3 regions of the Paenibacillus campi genome follow, and region 3 is predicted to be linked to each of the others. Evidence: riboswitches for the same ligand, from Rfam matches in the RefSeq annotation. Region 3 holds a riboswitch; each other region holds the start of a gene.
What was found. A riboswitch is a leader RNA that binds a small molecule or an ion and turns the genes downstream of it on or off. The one in region 3 is predicted to bind thiamine pyrophosphate.

Region 1: another riboswitch for thiamine pyrophosphate. It lies ahead of U1I11_RS14770 (ABC transporter substrate-binding protein); the one in region 3 lies ahead of thiC (phosphomethylpyrimidine synthase ThiC).
Region 2: another riboswitch for thiamine pyrophosphate. It lies ahead of thiM (hydroxyethylthiazole kinase); the one in region 3 lies ahead of thiC (phosphomethylpyrimidine synthase ThiC).

Annotation. Positions count from the first base shown of each region.
Region 1 covers NZ_JAXSQZ010000006.1:8,942-13,711, forward strand. The annotation lists gene U1I11_RS14755 (hypothetical protein) at 1-585, opposite strand, end outside; gene U1I11_RS14760 (aspartyl-phosphate phosphatase Spo0E family protein) at 942-1,142, opposite strand; gene U1I11_RS14765 (pyridoxamine 5'-phosphate oxidase family protein) at 1,646-2,062, opposite strand; TPP riboswitch at 2,215-2,324, shown strand; gene U1I11_RS14770 (ABC transporter substrate-binding protein) at 2,489-3,469, shown strand; gene U1I11_RS14775 (MTH1187 family thiamine-binding protein) at 3,654-3,944, shown strand; gene U1I11_RS14780 (ABC transporter permease) at 3,944-4,726, shown strand; gene U1I11_RS14785 (ABC transporter ATP-binding protein) at 4,728-4,770, shown strand, end outside.
Region 2 covers NZ_JAXSQZ010000005.1:85,608-90,377, forward strand. The annotation lists gene U1I11_RS13555 (alpha/beta hydrolase) at 158-988, shown strand; TPP riboswitch at 1,402-1,504, shown strand; gene thiM (hydroxyethylthiazole kinase) at 1,648-2,469, shown strand; gene thiD (bifunctional hydroxymethylpyrimidine kinase/phosphomethylpyrimidine kinase) at 2,757-3,569, shown strand; gene thiE (thiamine phosphate synthase) at 3,617-4,279, shown strand; gene U1I11_RS21670 (DUF3048 domain-containing protein) at 4,537-4,770, shown strand, end outside.
Region 3 covers NZ_JAXSQZ010000001.1:681,308-686,077, reverse strand. The annotation lists gene U1I11_RS02655 (LapA family protein) at 21-374, shown strand; gene U1I11_RS02650 (M42 family metallopeptidase) at 550-1,587, shown strand; TPP riboswitch at 2,031-2,134, shown strand; gene thiC (phosphomethylpyrimidine synthase ThiC) at 2,337-4,100, shown strand; gene U1I11_RS02640 (AAA family ATPase) at 4,310-4,762, shown strand.

The DNA.
Region 1 (4,770 bases), on a different contig from region 3:
CATCGCCTCATCGATACGTTGCACGAGTTCCAACGACAAATCCGCTTCAAAATGCGCTAATATGACCGCAAATGTCGAGGCGATAAATTCACGCCAATTCGGATCAAAGCTTTCCCATACGCGCGGAAACACTTCATCGGTCGCCTGCCGAAACCGTTGTGCCAACTCCTCATTATCGGTCAGCCCGCTATATTGTGCAAAACGTCGATACACTTCATCCAGCGCATCTGAACCGGCATAAGCAAATCCAGGCGAAAAGCTGCCCCATGCGGTATAGCCCGCTGGCGGCAACGGACGTTCCAGCGCTGTGTTGAATGTGCCATCATACAGTTCACCTGGCTGTCGAAACTGCATATTCAGCACCTGTCCGATCATTTCGCTCGCTACCTTACACTCGTCCGCACCGCCGCGCAGCAGCAATCCGAGCGCATAATGGGCGCTTTCCCGTGTATCGTGCAAACCGTGCTCGCCCCAGATTAGCGCTGTCTTAGCATCATAACGAGCGTCTAACTCCTGCATCGCTTGCTGTATCAAAAATTGCTTATCCGGTGACATCGATAGGATGAGATCGTGATCGTTCGTCATGCGTATCGTCCTTTCTGCATTCAAATGAATGATTCACAGTATGCTGTATGGACGCTGCTGCTGGCAATAAACTTGTTTTCGCCTATAAACCATATCCCCGCTAACACAATCGGGCAATGGCAAGCAGGCACTTTTTAAGGATGTTAGCTGAATATTCGCTCATCTTGCACATGTACGCACTAACTGTACGTTAAACATCATTCATTTGAAAATTTAAGCCGCTTCGATTCCTTTTTTTAAAATAGGCAGCATACTATAAATGAGAATAAGCCAAGCTACCAAACACAAAAAAGCGCCCTATCCGGCAAGCTGCCGATCGGACGCCTGTATATTGATCTCGCTGCTAACATGAGCGCTTAAGAGAAACAGTCTTCGCCAAGATTAGGCGACAATTTTTTGTTTTTACGCTGTTTATGATGCAGATAGGAATCCATAATTCGATCCAGTTGCTCAGACTGATCGATTACGCGGTGGTCGCAAATGCCATGCTCGGCAGCCATCTGATTCAATATCCGGCGCTCCTGCTCGATTTGTTGCTCCATCTTTTGCAGATCCAAAGGAAACCACCTCCCGTCGATTAACCCTTCCGGCATCCATAGGCTACGCTGGCAAGCGAAACAGCTTCAGCTATGGACAAAACTCCGTATGGCAACGGCATCGCCTATGCCGGTAGGATTGCTCCATCCCGCACCGCTGCGATGTCCTGCTATAAAAAATAGTCATGTGCTCTTTGCGCTATACAATCATGACGAGCCACATGCTTAATAACTAAAATTTGTAGCTTTATATTCGTTATACCTTAATTGCACAACTTGTTTCAAGTTCCTTCAGTCCCTATTTTATCCTGATAATGGAAGCAAAAACTGACAAAAAATCCGTTTTGCGCATTCACTTTTCATCCCGTAATATTACAAAATTCGATAACGAATAAACGTGCATTCCGGCGCAAACCCGGTCAAATAAAGCAAAAAGCGAACCCTGGCAACGATGCCGTAGGTTCGCTTATAGTGTATCAGATCACGCTGATTTTGTCGGATGACTGCCTGGTCAATGACTTGGCTTAACCTGCCCATGTTTGACGATTGCCGTCTTGATCGATATATTCGATCGATTGCGGTGTAATATCGAGCACGACATAATCCGGATCATCCGGGCCATCCAGCCACTTTTTGAACTCGTCTTTCCAGACGCGTTGCTTCAGCTCACTGTCACTGGACACTTTGCAGGTCGCTTCGATCTGTACGACTTCTTCATTGCCGCCTTTTTCGTAGCCAAGCAGCAAATAGCAATTCGGGTTTTGTTCCAATTCTTCTACTTTATGTGTTTTGCGGTCCGTGGCAAGATGAATTTGTAATCCATCATTGTATACTGCCATATAACGGACACGCGGCTTATTGTTCTCCACTGTGCCAAATGAGCAAAACGGATTGTTCGACAGGGCTTTGATGATTGCTTGTTCTGTAGTTGCTGTACTCATGATCAAGCTCCTTTCGCAGTTCAAATCAAAATGGGATATTATGTCTCCATTCGTTACATACCCGCTCTGTTCCAAGCTGAACCGCTCACTCGTCCTGCTCGCCTGCTGGACAGTAGATGCCAGCTCGTCTATAATTACACCTAGAAAAAGCGCATAACGTGTGGGGAGCTGGAGGAAGCCGGCTGAGAGTGTATTGAATGAATACAGACCCTTATGACCTGATCTGGATAATGCCAGCGTAGGAAGCAGCACATGCCATGTATGTAAGCTCATATATGAACCTATGTCGTCCCGATCCGGGGCGCTTTTTTCATTTATACAGATCGTTGACTGACAAATGGGGTTAGGACGAAGGGAGAAATAACAGAAATGAGAAAAATCGGAACGACGCTTGGCATGCTGCTCATGGCAGCCGCACTACTCGTCATGACAGCATGCGCTCAAAAAGATACGACCACATCTTCCACCGCCGCTAACGGCAACACAACACCAGCGCTTAAAAATGTACAGGTCGTACTAGATTGGACGCCCAATACGAACCATACCGGTCTGTATGTCGCCCAGCAAATGGGATATTACCGGGATGCCGGTCTGAATGTAGACATAATCCAGCCGGGTCAGGGCGGCGCGGATACGCTTGTAGCGTCAGGCAAAGTACCGTTTGGCATTAGCTACCAGGAGAGCGTTACGCAAGCGCGTGTACAAGGCGTACCGCTCGTCTCGATCGCAGCGGTCATTCAGCATAATACGTCCGGTTTTGCCGCACCGGTCGATCGCGGTATCAAAACGCCCAAAGATATGGAAGGCAAAGCGTATGGCGCATGGGGCTCTCCGATAGAAGAAGCGGTCATGAAGTCGATTATGGATACCGATGGCGGCGATGTGAGCAAAGTGAAAAGCGTTAATATCGGGGATGCAGACTATTTTACCGCCGTCAAAAAAGGGATTGATTTCGCCTGGATTTATTACGGTTGGACTGGTATCGAAGCGAAGCTGCGCGGCGAACCGCTCGATATGCTGTACGTCAAAGATTACTCGCCAAGCCTCGACTATTACACACCGGTAATCGTCACCAATGAGCAGCAAATTCAACAAAACCCGGAGTTGGTGAAAGCGTTTATGAGCGCGACTGCCAAAGGTTATGAATACGCGATCGCCAATCCCGACAAAGCTGCCGACATCTTGACCAAAGCGGTGCCTGATCTCGATCCCAAACTGGTGCAAGCGAGCCAGGAATGGCTGTCGCCACGCTATCAAGATGATGCATCCCAGTGGGGATTGCAAAAAGAACAAGTTTGGACAGGTTATGCCGACTGGATGTACAAACAGAAACTGCTGGAAAAACCGCTCGATGCTAGCAAAGCGTTTACGAATGAGTTTCTGCCTGCTGCGCAGGGGAGTAAGTAATTTAGAAGTAATTTAATTGTAGCAACCCACTCTGCTCGTTCGTTCGTAAATTCTAGTGCGAGCTGGGAGTTCATTCCTTATTCCGTACCGAAGTGGAGGATGCTTTCCCGCCTACACTATGCATACAAGCATTAATGTACTGATAACTATCATTCGCTGACTATCATTCAAGGAGGTCGTACACATGGCTAACACACTGCTTAGCATTCAAGTGATCCCCAAAACACAGCCGGGTGAGCATGCCTACGATTATGTAGATGCTGCCATTGCAGTCATTCAATCGTCCGGTGTGAAATATGAAGTTCATCCGCTCGAAACGACGATGGAAGGCGAGCTGTCAGAGCTGCTTGAGATCGTTCGGCAGATGCATGAGGCGCTTGTGGAGAAGGGCAGCCCTAGCATCATTTCACAGATCAAAATTGCGCACAGTCCGGACGGCATTAGCATGGACGGCTTGACCGAGAAATATCGCTAATGTCCATACGTGACTGGTGGAAAGGCATATGGCCGCCCTTAGGGGCGGTCGTTTTGTTCCTGCTCATCTGGCAGGCGGCGACATCGCTGTTTCGGATCGAGGACTGGATTCTCCCCAGCCCGGCACGAATCGTGATCGAAGCGAGCAGCAGCTATGATCGCTTGCTTGGGCATACATGGGCAACATTACAATTGACGTTGGAAGGTTTTGGCATCGGGGTGTTAATCGGCTTAGTCGTGGCAGGCATACTGCATATCGTGCCATTTTTACGGCGGGCACTGTATCCGCTGCTTATTTTGAGTCAAAATATTCCGGTCATCGCGCTCGGGCCGCTGCTCATTATCTGGTTCGGCTTTGGCATCATGTCCAAGCTGATCGTCATTGTACTCGTCTGCTTTTTCCCGATTACGGTCGCAGCGCTCGGTGGGCTTGCTAGTACAGATCGGACGATGCTCAATTATATGGAGATGATCGGGGCGACACGCCGACAAATCTTTTGGAAGCTGGAATTGCCGTACAGTTTGCCGGCTGTCTTTTCCGGGCTACGTATTGCAGCGACCTACAGCATTATGGGCGCAATTATTGCAGAATGGATTAGCAGTGATCGAGGACTTGGGTATTATATGATATTGCAGCAATCCGCCTTTCGCACCGACCGTATGTTTGTGGCGATTTTAATCGTGATCGCACTTAGTCTAATTATGTTTTCGCTGATCGTGCTGCTGGAGCATTGGTGCATTCGCTGGCAACGAACGAATCATAGCGCACAAGGAGGACAATGACATGAACGATCCCAATCGCTCCACCGCTCATCCGTCCCCAGTAT
Region 2 (4,770 bases), on a different contig from region 3:
ACACACTTTGAGCACATTGACAATTGATCTGGCGCAGTGATAATATAAGATCATTATAATACTTACTAATCTTATCGGAATTATTTAATTTTAAAATAGGCGTTACAAATAAAGTATACATTGCACAGAAATATCGCTTTTTAAGGAGGAGTTCACGATGGAACGCAATATTACAATTCGTCATCATGAGGTCGATCTGGCTGCCAGCATTCATTATCCGGTTGCCGACCATAAGCCGGAAGGCAAAGGGAAAGGACGAACTCCGTTGATCGTGATCTGTCACGGCTTCATCGGCAACCGGATCGGTACGGATCGTTTATTCGTCCAAAGCGCTCGCAAGCTGGCTGGCGAAGGTTATATGGTTGTTCGTTTCGATTATACAGGCTGTGGCGAAAGTACAGGCGAATACGGACAGCAAGGGCTGGAATCGATGGTGGAACAGACGCGGACTATTTTGGATTATGTGATGAACTGCAATGATATCGATCCGACACGGGTAACTTTGCTTGGGCATAGTCTGGGCGGGGCGGTAGCGATTTTGACCGCAGTTCGTGATCGCCGTGTAAATCATCTCGTGTTATGGTCGCCGGTCGGTCATCCGTTTAATGATATCGTCAAAATCGTCGGTAGAGAAACGTACGATCAGGCGGTGCTGGAAGGGGAAGCGGATTATCTTGGCTATAGCTTTGCGCCGGAATATTTTGAGTCACTCGGTCATTTTCAGCCGTTTCAGGAGGCGCGCCGTTTTCAGGGAGATGTGCTAGTGATTCACGGTACGGGCGATGATGTCATTCCGGTCGATTATGCCTTTTTGTATCAAAAGGAGTTTTGGACGCGTACGGAAGGGCGTTGCGATAAAGAAATTATTTTCCAAGCGGATCATACGTATTCCTCCGGTCCACATCGCCATGAACTGTTAGAGCATACATCCGAGTGGCTGTCGGAGCGTAAAGCAGCGCAAACGCAATGGCAGCACTGGATGATCTGATCGCTGACTCGCTGTAATCCTATCTTTATAAAAGTCGGCTTTGAATATGTGTAAACCTGTTCATGCATAAGCGATCAGCACATACACGTACCTGAATTTATGTTATTATTGCTTGCGCACAAACGTGTTTACGTACATGCAAACGTAATTTTTATTTGAGATATTTGAGACAGCTTACTAGCTTAGGGTATAATGTGCATCATCGATCGAGTATATTTTGCCAAACTGTAGTGTGCGTGGTATGGTAATGAAACAGATGTGCAATAATGTTGGATGATGCTATGTCTACATGCGTACGATTAAGCTTTAGCAGACAACGGCTATTGTATACGTTCATCAATGTATAGTTTGGATTGATGAAGTAACGATTCATAATGACCCGGCAATACGGCAAAGGCTGTATAGCGCGGTAGCAATTTCACTAGGGGAGCCTTAACGGCTGAGACGGAAGTGTATTCCGGACCCTTGGAACCTGATCTGGATCATACCAGCGGAGGGAAGTGGAAGACAACTATTCATTCAAGCTTATGTGGCAGTCGATCGTACTGTCGCAGCGATAGCGAACGGATACGACCCACTTTTCTCTTGTTTACGGGAGATCGGTGGGTTTTTTTGTTGTACTGGGCGCGTTTGCGTATGAATTGAGGGAGGGAATGGAGATGTCATTTTTGCAGCATGTACGTAGCATCAATCCGCTCGTGCACAATATTACGAATGTGGTCGTGACTAATTTTACCGCCAATGGGTTACTTGCATTGGGCGCGTCGCCTTTTATGGCGTATGCGCACGAAGAAGTGGCGGACGTGGCGGCGATGGCAGGTGCAGTCATGCTCAATATGGGCACACTTGATCCATATACGGTGCAATCGATCAAGCTGGCAGGGCAAGCCGCCAATGCGGCAGGGGTGCCGGTCGTGTTTGATCCGGTCGGTGCGGGGGCAACGGTGTATCGTACCACATCCGCGCACGAGATTATCGCAGCAGTAAACGTGGATATATTGCGCGGCAATGTAGCTGAAGTGGCGCATGTGATCGGTGAACAGTGGCAAATTAAAGGCGTCGATGCAGGTGGAGGAGCTGGCGATCGTACAGAGCTGGCAGTGCGTGCAGCCCAAAAGCTTGGCTGTATCGTCGTCATTACCGGGCAGCAAGATATCATTACCGATGGTGTGCAGGTGAATACGGTCGGTAATGGACATGCGCTGTTAACCCAAGTAACTGGAGCAGGCTGTCTGCTCAGCTCGGTCGTGGCTGCTTTTGCAGCGGTAACGCCACGGGCACAACAGCGCTTAGAAGCGGTGACCGAAGCGGTAGCTTATTATGGTCTAGCTGCCGAGCTGGCGGCGATCGATGCAGGCGGGCAAGGGACAGGTAGCTTTCAAAACGCCTTTTTGAATCGCTTATCGACGATTACGCCAGAACAGGTGGACGGCAACAGCCGCATTCAGCATCATCTGTATCCGGCTCACGAAACGAAGTAAAGAGCGGAACTGCGCGAAGATGATCTGCTCGAAGCGAAAGTTTACAACGATCCATTTATGACGCAAACGATCCATTAGCTGCACGGTCAATCCCATTCATCAGCGGATGTGTTCAAATTGTTTTACAGGCAATTCAATGCGGTTGCTTTTCATGACAGTCGGTTATACATGTCGCTCATTATACTTAAAACACGATCATTTCCGCCGATGAAAAGATGAGCATAACGAGATTGGAAAACATTACCGAGCACAGTCGGCACAACATTAGAGCAAAGGAGTGAACGATAATGAACATCTCGCAAGCGTTAACGATTGCCGGTTCGGATAGTGGAGGCGGTGCTGGCATACAAGCTGATTTGAAAACATTTCAAGAGTTGGGCGTATACGGTATGTCTGTAATTACAGCAGTCACCGCGCAAAATACGGCAGGTGTGCAAGGCGTCTATCCGGTAGAGCTAGCAGGCATTGGGCAGCAGTTGCATTCTATCGGTAACGATCTTAACCCGGTAGCCGTCAAAACGGGCATGTTATTTAGCGCCGACATTATTCGTGAAGTTGCCGCAGCGGTGCGCACGTATAAATGGCACACACTCGTCATCGATCCGGTTATGGTCGCTAAAGGTGGTTCGGTATTGCTGCAACAGCAGGCGGTGCAGGCGCTTATTGCCGAGCTGTTACCGCTGGCGGCGGTAGTTACGCCCAATGTGCCGGAAGCGGAGCTGCTAATCGGTAGCCGTATCCGTACGCTAGCTGAACGCGAGCAGGCAGCTGTTCAACTGGTCGATATGGGCGCACGGGCGGTCGTAGTCAAAGGTGGTCATGATCTGACAACGGCGCAAGCGATCGATGTGCTGTATGACGGACAACATGTTCATTATGTGGAAGGACGGCGCATCGATACACCGCATACACATGGAACAGGCTGTACATATTCGGCAGCCATTACCGCTGAGCTGGCGAAAGGCAGCGATGTGTTGACAGCGGTGCAAACGGCTAAAGCATTTGTGCATGCTGCGATTGAGGATGGGCTTGGAATCGGCTCGGTGCATGGGCCAACGAATCATTTTGCCTATCGATTGCGGGGGGCGATCAGATCATGAATAAACATAATGGAGCAGACGTGCATGACGATACGAGTTTAGCGAGTATGCCGACAGCAGGTACAGCAGCACGTCACTACTGGATGCGTCAGCAGCTAAAATTGTATTTGGTGATGGGCAGCATCAACTGTACAGCAGCACCGGAACAGGTGTTACGGCAGGCGATCGCTGGCGGAATTACGATGTTTCAATATCGGGAAAAAGGCGACGGCGCACGCACCGGTCAAGCGGCAGCGGAACTCGCCCGGCGTTTGCAAAACATTTGCCGTCAACATAGCATTCCGTTTATCGTGAATGATGATCTGGAACTGGCGTTATCGCTGCAAGCCGACGGTATCCATGTCGGGCAAAGTGATCTGCCTGCCTCACTCATTCGTGAGCAGCTTGGAACCGATAAAATTGTCGGCGTTTCCGCGCATTCTCTGACCGAAGCGAGCTGTGCGATTGCGGCGGGAGCCGATTATTTGGGCATCGGGCCGATTTATCCGACTCGCTCCAAAGCGGATGCGGAACCAGTGCGTGGCACGGCGGTTATCGAACAGCTGCGCCATGCTGGAATGACGCTGCCGCTTGTCGGCATTGGCGGAATTGATACGTCCAATGCCGCCGCTGTTGTGGAGTCAGGTGCGGATGGAGTTGCGGTCATCTCCTCCATCGCTGGACAGAGCGACCCAGCGGCGGCAGCTACAGCGCTGGCAAGGCTCGTATAATGGATGGGTACAAGGATTATTTTTAGCATATAGTGCAGCAAATGAAAGCTAGACAGGGAAAAGTTTATGTTTGAAGTGACACCGTTGAGCTGTCTATCCCTATCCCAAAGAGCGAATGTACAGTGGGAAAATGCCTCTGTACATTCGCTCTTTTGTTTACTGATTTTGTCTGGATTTCGTATATTTGAAGCGCAGTAAGCGCAACGTTTTGCCCGGTACGTAGCATTCGCCCTTATTTCATCGGCATTGGGGATACGTTGCATGCGCTGCTTGTGCACGCTGGCGGCAGTACGGATGCATATGCGATTTTACAACGTGGTGGACGCGAGCATCTGGACGAGATTACGAATGCAAGTGCTCCATTTTGGCGCGATGCCAGCCGCAAAGCTCCGCATAATTTGTATACGAACGAGATCAAGCTCCGCCAGGCTGCTGCGAAAAAAGGCTATGCTGAAACGGTGAACATCCCGACGTTTCCGTTTCTGCCAGCA
Region 3 (4,770 bases):
TGGCGAAAGGGGACGTTCAATTGAAATTTCAATGGACATTGATTTTGGGATTGATTTTTGCGGTCATTATTGCGATTTTTGCAGTCATCAATGTGAATCCGGTGCAGGTGAATTTGTTGTTTGATAGGGTACAATTGCCGCTTATTTTGCTCATTTTGGGCTGTACGCTGGCAGGTGGACTGATCGTTGGCTTTTATGGCATTTATCGTCAGTACTTTTTACAGCGCAAAATCAAGCAACTGGAAGCGCAAATTGCCCAGCTTAGCGCAGCGCCAGTAGCGGATAGCGGCCCAGTCGGCAATGTTGAATTTGACAAAATGTATGATCGTGATGAGGAGGCAGCCGCTTCTTCATTTTCCGATCGCAAGCTTTAATTAAGCTTTACGATCGATCATCGATTCGCAGTATGATGATCGATCACCCCCTATCCACCTGGAGCATCGGCAACAACGGTGCTTCAGGTGGATTTTTACTGGATAACGATCATTAAAACTGGTATGTTGGTTACATTGTGTTTTATTTATTTTACGGTTTGCAAAGGAGAACATCATGACTATTTCGATCAATCGCGATTATACTTTATCCCTGCTCAAAGAGCTATTGGAAACGCCCAGCCCGACCGGTTATACCCACCATCTGATCGACCGCCTGCAACAAGAAGCGCTGACGCTTGGCGTAACGGTAGAATTGAATCGTAAAGGTGGACTCGTATTAACGTTAGCAGGTCAAGACTCAGCACGCACGATTGCGCTAAGTGCACATGTCGATACACTCGGCGCGATGGTACGTGCGATCAAGCCGGAAGGCACGATTCGCCTGACCAAAGTTGGTGGTTTTATGATGAACAGTATCGAAAATGAATACTGCACCATTCATACACGGGATGGACGCGTATATACCGGTACGATTTTGACGACTAAACCGTCGGTGCATGTGTATGATGATGCCTATGAATTGAAGCGTGAAGAAGAAAATATGGAAGTTCGTCTAGATGAAATGGTATCGTCCAAAGAAGACGTGGAACAGCTTGGCATCGCAGTTGGCGATTATATCGCCTTTGATGCGCGTTCGGTCATTACGCCAAGCGGGTATGTCAAATCCCGCCATCTGGATGATAAAGCAAGTGTAGCGGCACTGTTCGGTTTGCTAGAATCGGCGCATACATACGGCTGGAAGCCTATATATACGGTGAAGCTGCTCATTTCTAACTATGAGGAAGTCGGTCACGGTGCCGCTCATATTCCGCACGATATCGATGAGATGATCGCCGTTGATATGGGCTGTATCGGTGACGATCTGTCATGTACAGAAACCGATGTATCGATCTGTGTCAAAGACAGCTCTGGCCCGTATGATTATGCAATGACTGGTAAGCTTGCCGAACTAGCTAAACGGGAGCAAATTCCGTTCGTGCTTGATGTGTATCCACATTACGGTTCCGACGCTTCGGCAGCATTGTCCGCTGGCAACAATATCCGGGCGGCATTAATTGGACCTGGCGTACATGCCTCCCATGCGATGGAACGTACACATAGCGATGCGGTAATTAATACGGCGCGTTTGCTGGCGGCATATATTACGGAGTGATGATGAGGGGCAAGTTCTGACAAGTAACGGCACTTCCATAAGCAAACAGTTCCATACTCGACTTACAATAAGGACATGCTGCTGGCAACAGGGCATGTCCTTTATTACTTCAACTTTATTCATCATTTGAGCTAAGCTCGGTATATATGCATAAGCCCATCGTTTTACCTAGCTGATGAAGGTATACGGATACCAGCATTGACAATGATGAGAATTAGAAAGTTAATGACGATCAAACTAACGTTTTTGGCATACGGATAAAGGATTATACTGCTGGCTCATCTGATCTCTCCCAACTAATTTCTGCTATTTTCCAATTCATGCCAGGTAAGCTATGACCAACCAACACAATAGCCATGATTTGCTTCCTATAATACGATACGAACCGTATAGTTTGGCAAAAGTTGACAGAACACACCTCAACGACGTATAGTGTGTAACGAGACATCCACTGGGGGCGCCCGTATGGGCTGAGATAAAGCTTTGCTTTGGTCCCTTTGAACCTGATCTGGGTCATGCCAGCGTAGGAAAGTGGTGCAATGATGACCGGCTTTGTTTGCCTGTGGTCGTATTTGCCGCTTCCGTACGCCGGAGGCGGCTTTTTGCTGTCTGCGGTGTGCGACCATTATGCGGAAACGACAAATCGCCCAGCTTACATAACCTACCCAAATGACGTCTGTCCTCTCGTGCTCCTCTACCTCGCAGTCTCCGATGGATGTTATCCATAATACTGCAGGAGGATTTTGAAAATGACGATTTTGACGAACCCATTACCAGGCAGCCGTAAAGTGTATACGACAGGCTCGCGTCCTGACATTCAAGTGCCTGAGCGCGAAATTGCCCTTTCGCCAACCGAGTTACGCGGCGTGGAAACAGCGAACGAACCGCTGCGTGTGTACGATACGAGCGGCGCATACACCGATGAGGAAGCGATCATCGATATTCGCCAGGGCTTGCCTGCACTGCGAGCGAACTGGATTGCCGAACGCGGCGATTGCGAACATACAGCTGGACGTGTGGCGCGACCGGAAGACAACGGCTTTTCCAGTCAGGATAAAGCCGAGTTGCAAGGTGCCGAGCCATTCCCCCAGCATGGACGCCGACCGTTACGAGCAAAAGCGGGATATAATGTCACTCAGCTCCATTATGCACGGCGCGGCATCATTACGCCGGAGATGGAGTTTATCGCGATTCGCGAAGGGATGGAACCGGATATCGTACGCGCTGAAGTTGCAGCTGGACGAGCGATCATCCCTGCCAACATTAATCATCCGGAGCTGGAACCGATGATTATCGGGCGTCGTTTTCATGTGAAAATTAATGCCAATATCGGCAATTCAGCCGTCGCTTCTTCGATCGAGCAAGAAGTCGAAAAAATGACTTGGGCAACACGCTGGGGTGCCGATACGATTATGGATTTATCGACCGGCAAAAATATTCATACGACGCGCGAATGGATTATCCGCAACTCCCCTGTCCCTGTTGGCACGGTGCCCATTTATCAGGCGCTGGAAAAGGTTGGCGGGCGCGCCGAGGAACTAAGCTGGGAAGTGTATCGAGATACGTTAATTGAGCAGGCAGAGCAAGGGGTCGATTATTTTACGATTCATGCCGGTGTGCTGCTGCGTTATATTCCGCTTACTGCTAAACGCGTCACCGGCATCGTTAGCCGTGGTGGATCGATTATGGCGGCATGGTGTTTGGCACATCATCAAGAAAACTTTTTGTATACGCATTTTGCGGATATTTGCGAAATTATGAAGGCGTACGATATTAGCTTTTCGCTAGGAGATGGACTGCGTCCAGGCTCGATTGCAGATGCGAATGACGAAGCCCAATTTGCCGAGCTGGACACGCTAGGGGAGCTGACGCAAATTGCCTGGCAGCATGATATACAAGTGATGGTCGAAGGCCCTGGTCATGTGCCGATGCATCTGATTCAGGAAAATATGGATCGGCAATTGGATGTGTGCAAGGAAGCGCCATTTTATACACTCGGTCCGCTGACGACCGATATCGCACCAGGTTATGATCATATTACGAGCGCGATCGGTGCGGCGATGATCGGTTCGATGGGTACCGCCATGCTCTGTTATGTGACACCGAAGGAACATCTCGGCTTGCCGAATCGCGATGATGTCAAAGAAGGCGTTATCACCTACAAAATCGCCGCCCACGCCGCTGATCTCGCCAAAGGTCATCCACGCGCCCGTTATCGAGATGACGCATTATCCCGCGCCCGCTTCGAATTCCGCTGGCGCGATCAATTCCATCTGTCGCTCGATCCTGAACGGGCGATCAGCTACCATGATGAAACATTGCCTGCGGAAGGCGCCAAATCTGCGCACTTCTGCTCGATGTGTGGGCCGAAATTTTGCAGTATGAAGATTACGCAAGATATCCGCGAGTTAGCAGAACGGGATGGGGTAGCACCGGAGGAAGCGATTGAGGCGGGGATGGAGCAGATGGCGGAAAGTTATCGGGCGCGGAAAGGGACTGGGGTGTATGGGTGAAGGAATTACGGTAGTGATATTTGAATGACCTGTATTTACAAAAAGGAAATCATCCTGATGATTAGCGTTCAAAATAAAATGCTACTCTGATGAATAATGTAAGTTTAATTTATATTATGCTATCAAGTGAATTTTTGCGTTCATTTGATAGCATTTTATGTATCCTAGTAAATAAGGTATATTAATAGATATAGCTTGGTTGAAAAGGAGTGCATTATGCGAAACCAATGGGATTTATATGTAAAAATTTTGGACATATATATGATAATAATCCCAATATATGGATTATCGAGGAAATTGAAGCACATCTACACACCGAATTGCAATTAAAAATAGCTCGTTTCCTATTCCGGCTCATCAACAAAGATAAATCAATCTGGATCACCACCCATAGCAATACACTTGCCCAACAAATCAACAATCTGTTAACGATCGCCCAAAGAAACGATCAAACCGAACTGCTCAAAAAATTAAATTATAGCGAGCAAGATATCCCAGCTGATCTCAACCAGATACATGCCTATCAATTTGAAGATATTGACGGTAATACCGTCATTACGAAGCTTGAATTAGGACTATACGGCTTCGAAATGAAAACTTTTAATGATACGCTTGAACAATTAATTAAAGAGACTAATATGATCCAAAATTATGAGGAGTAAGCAGATGA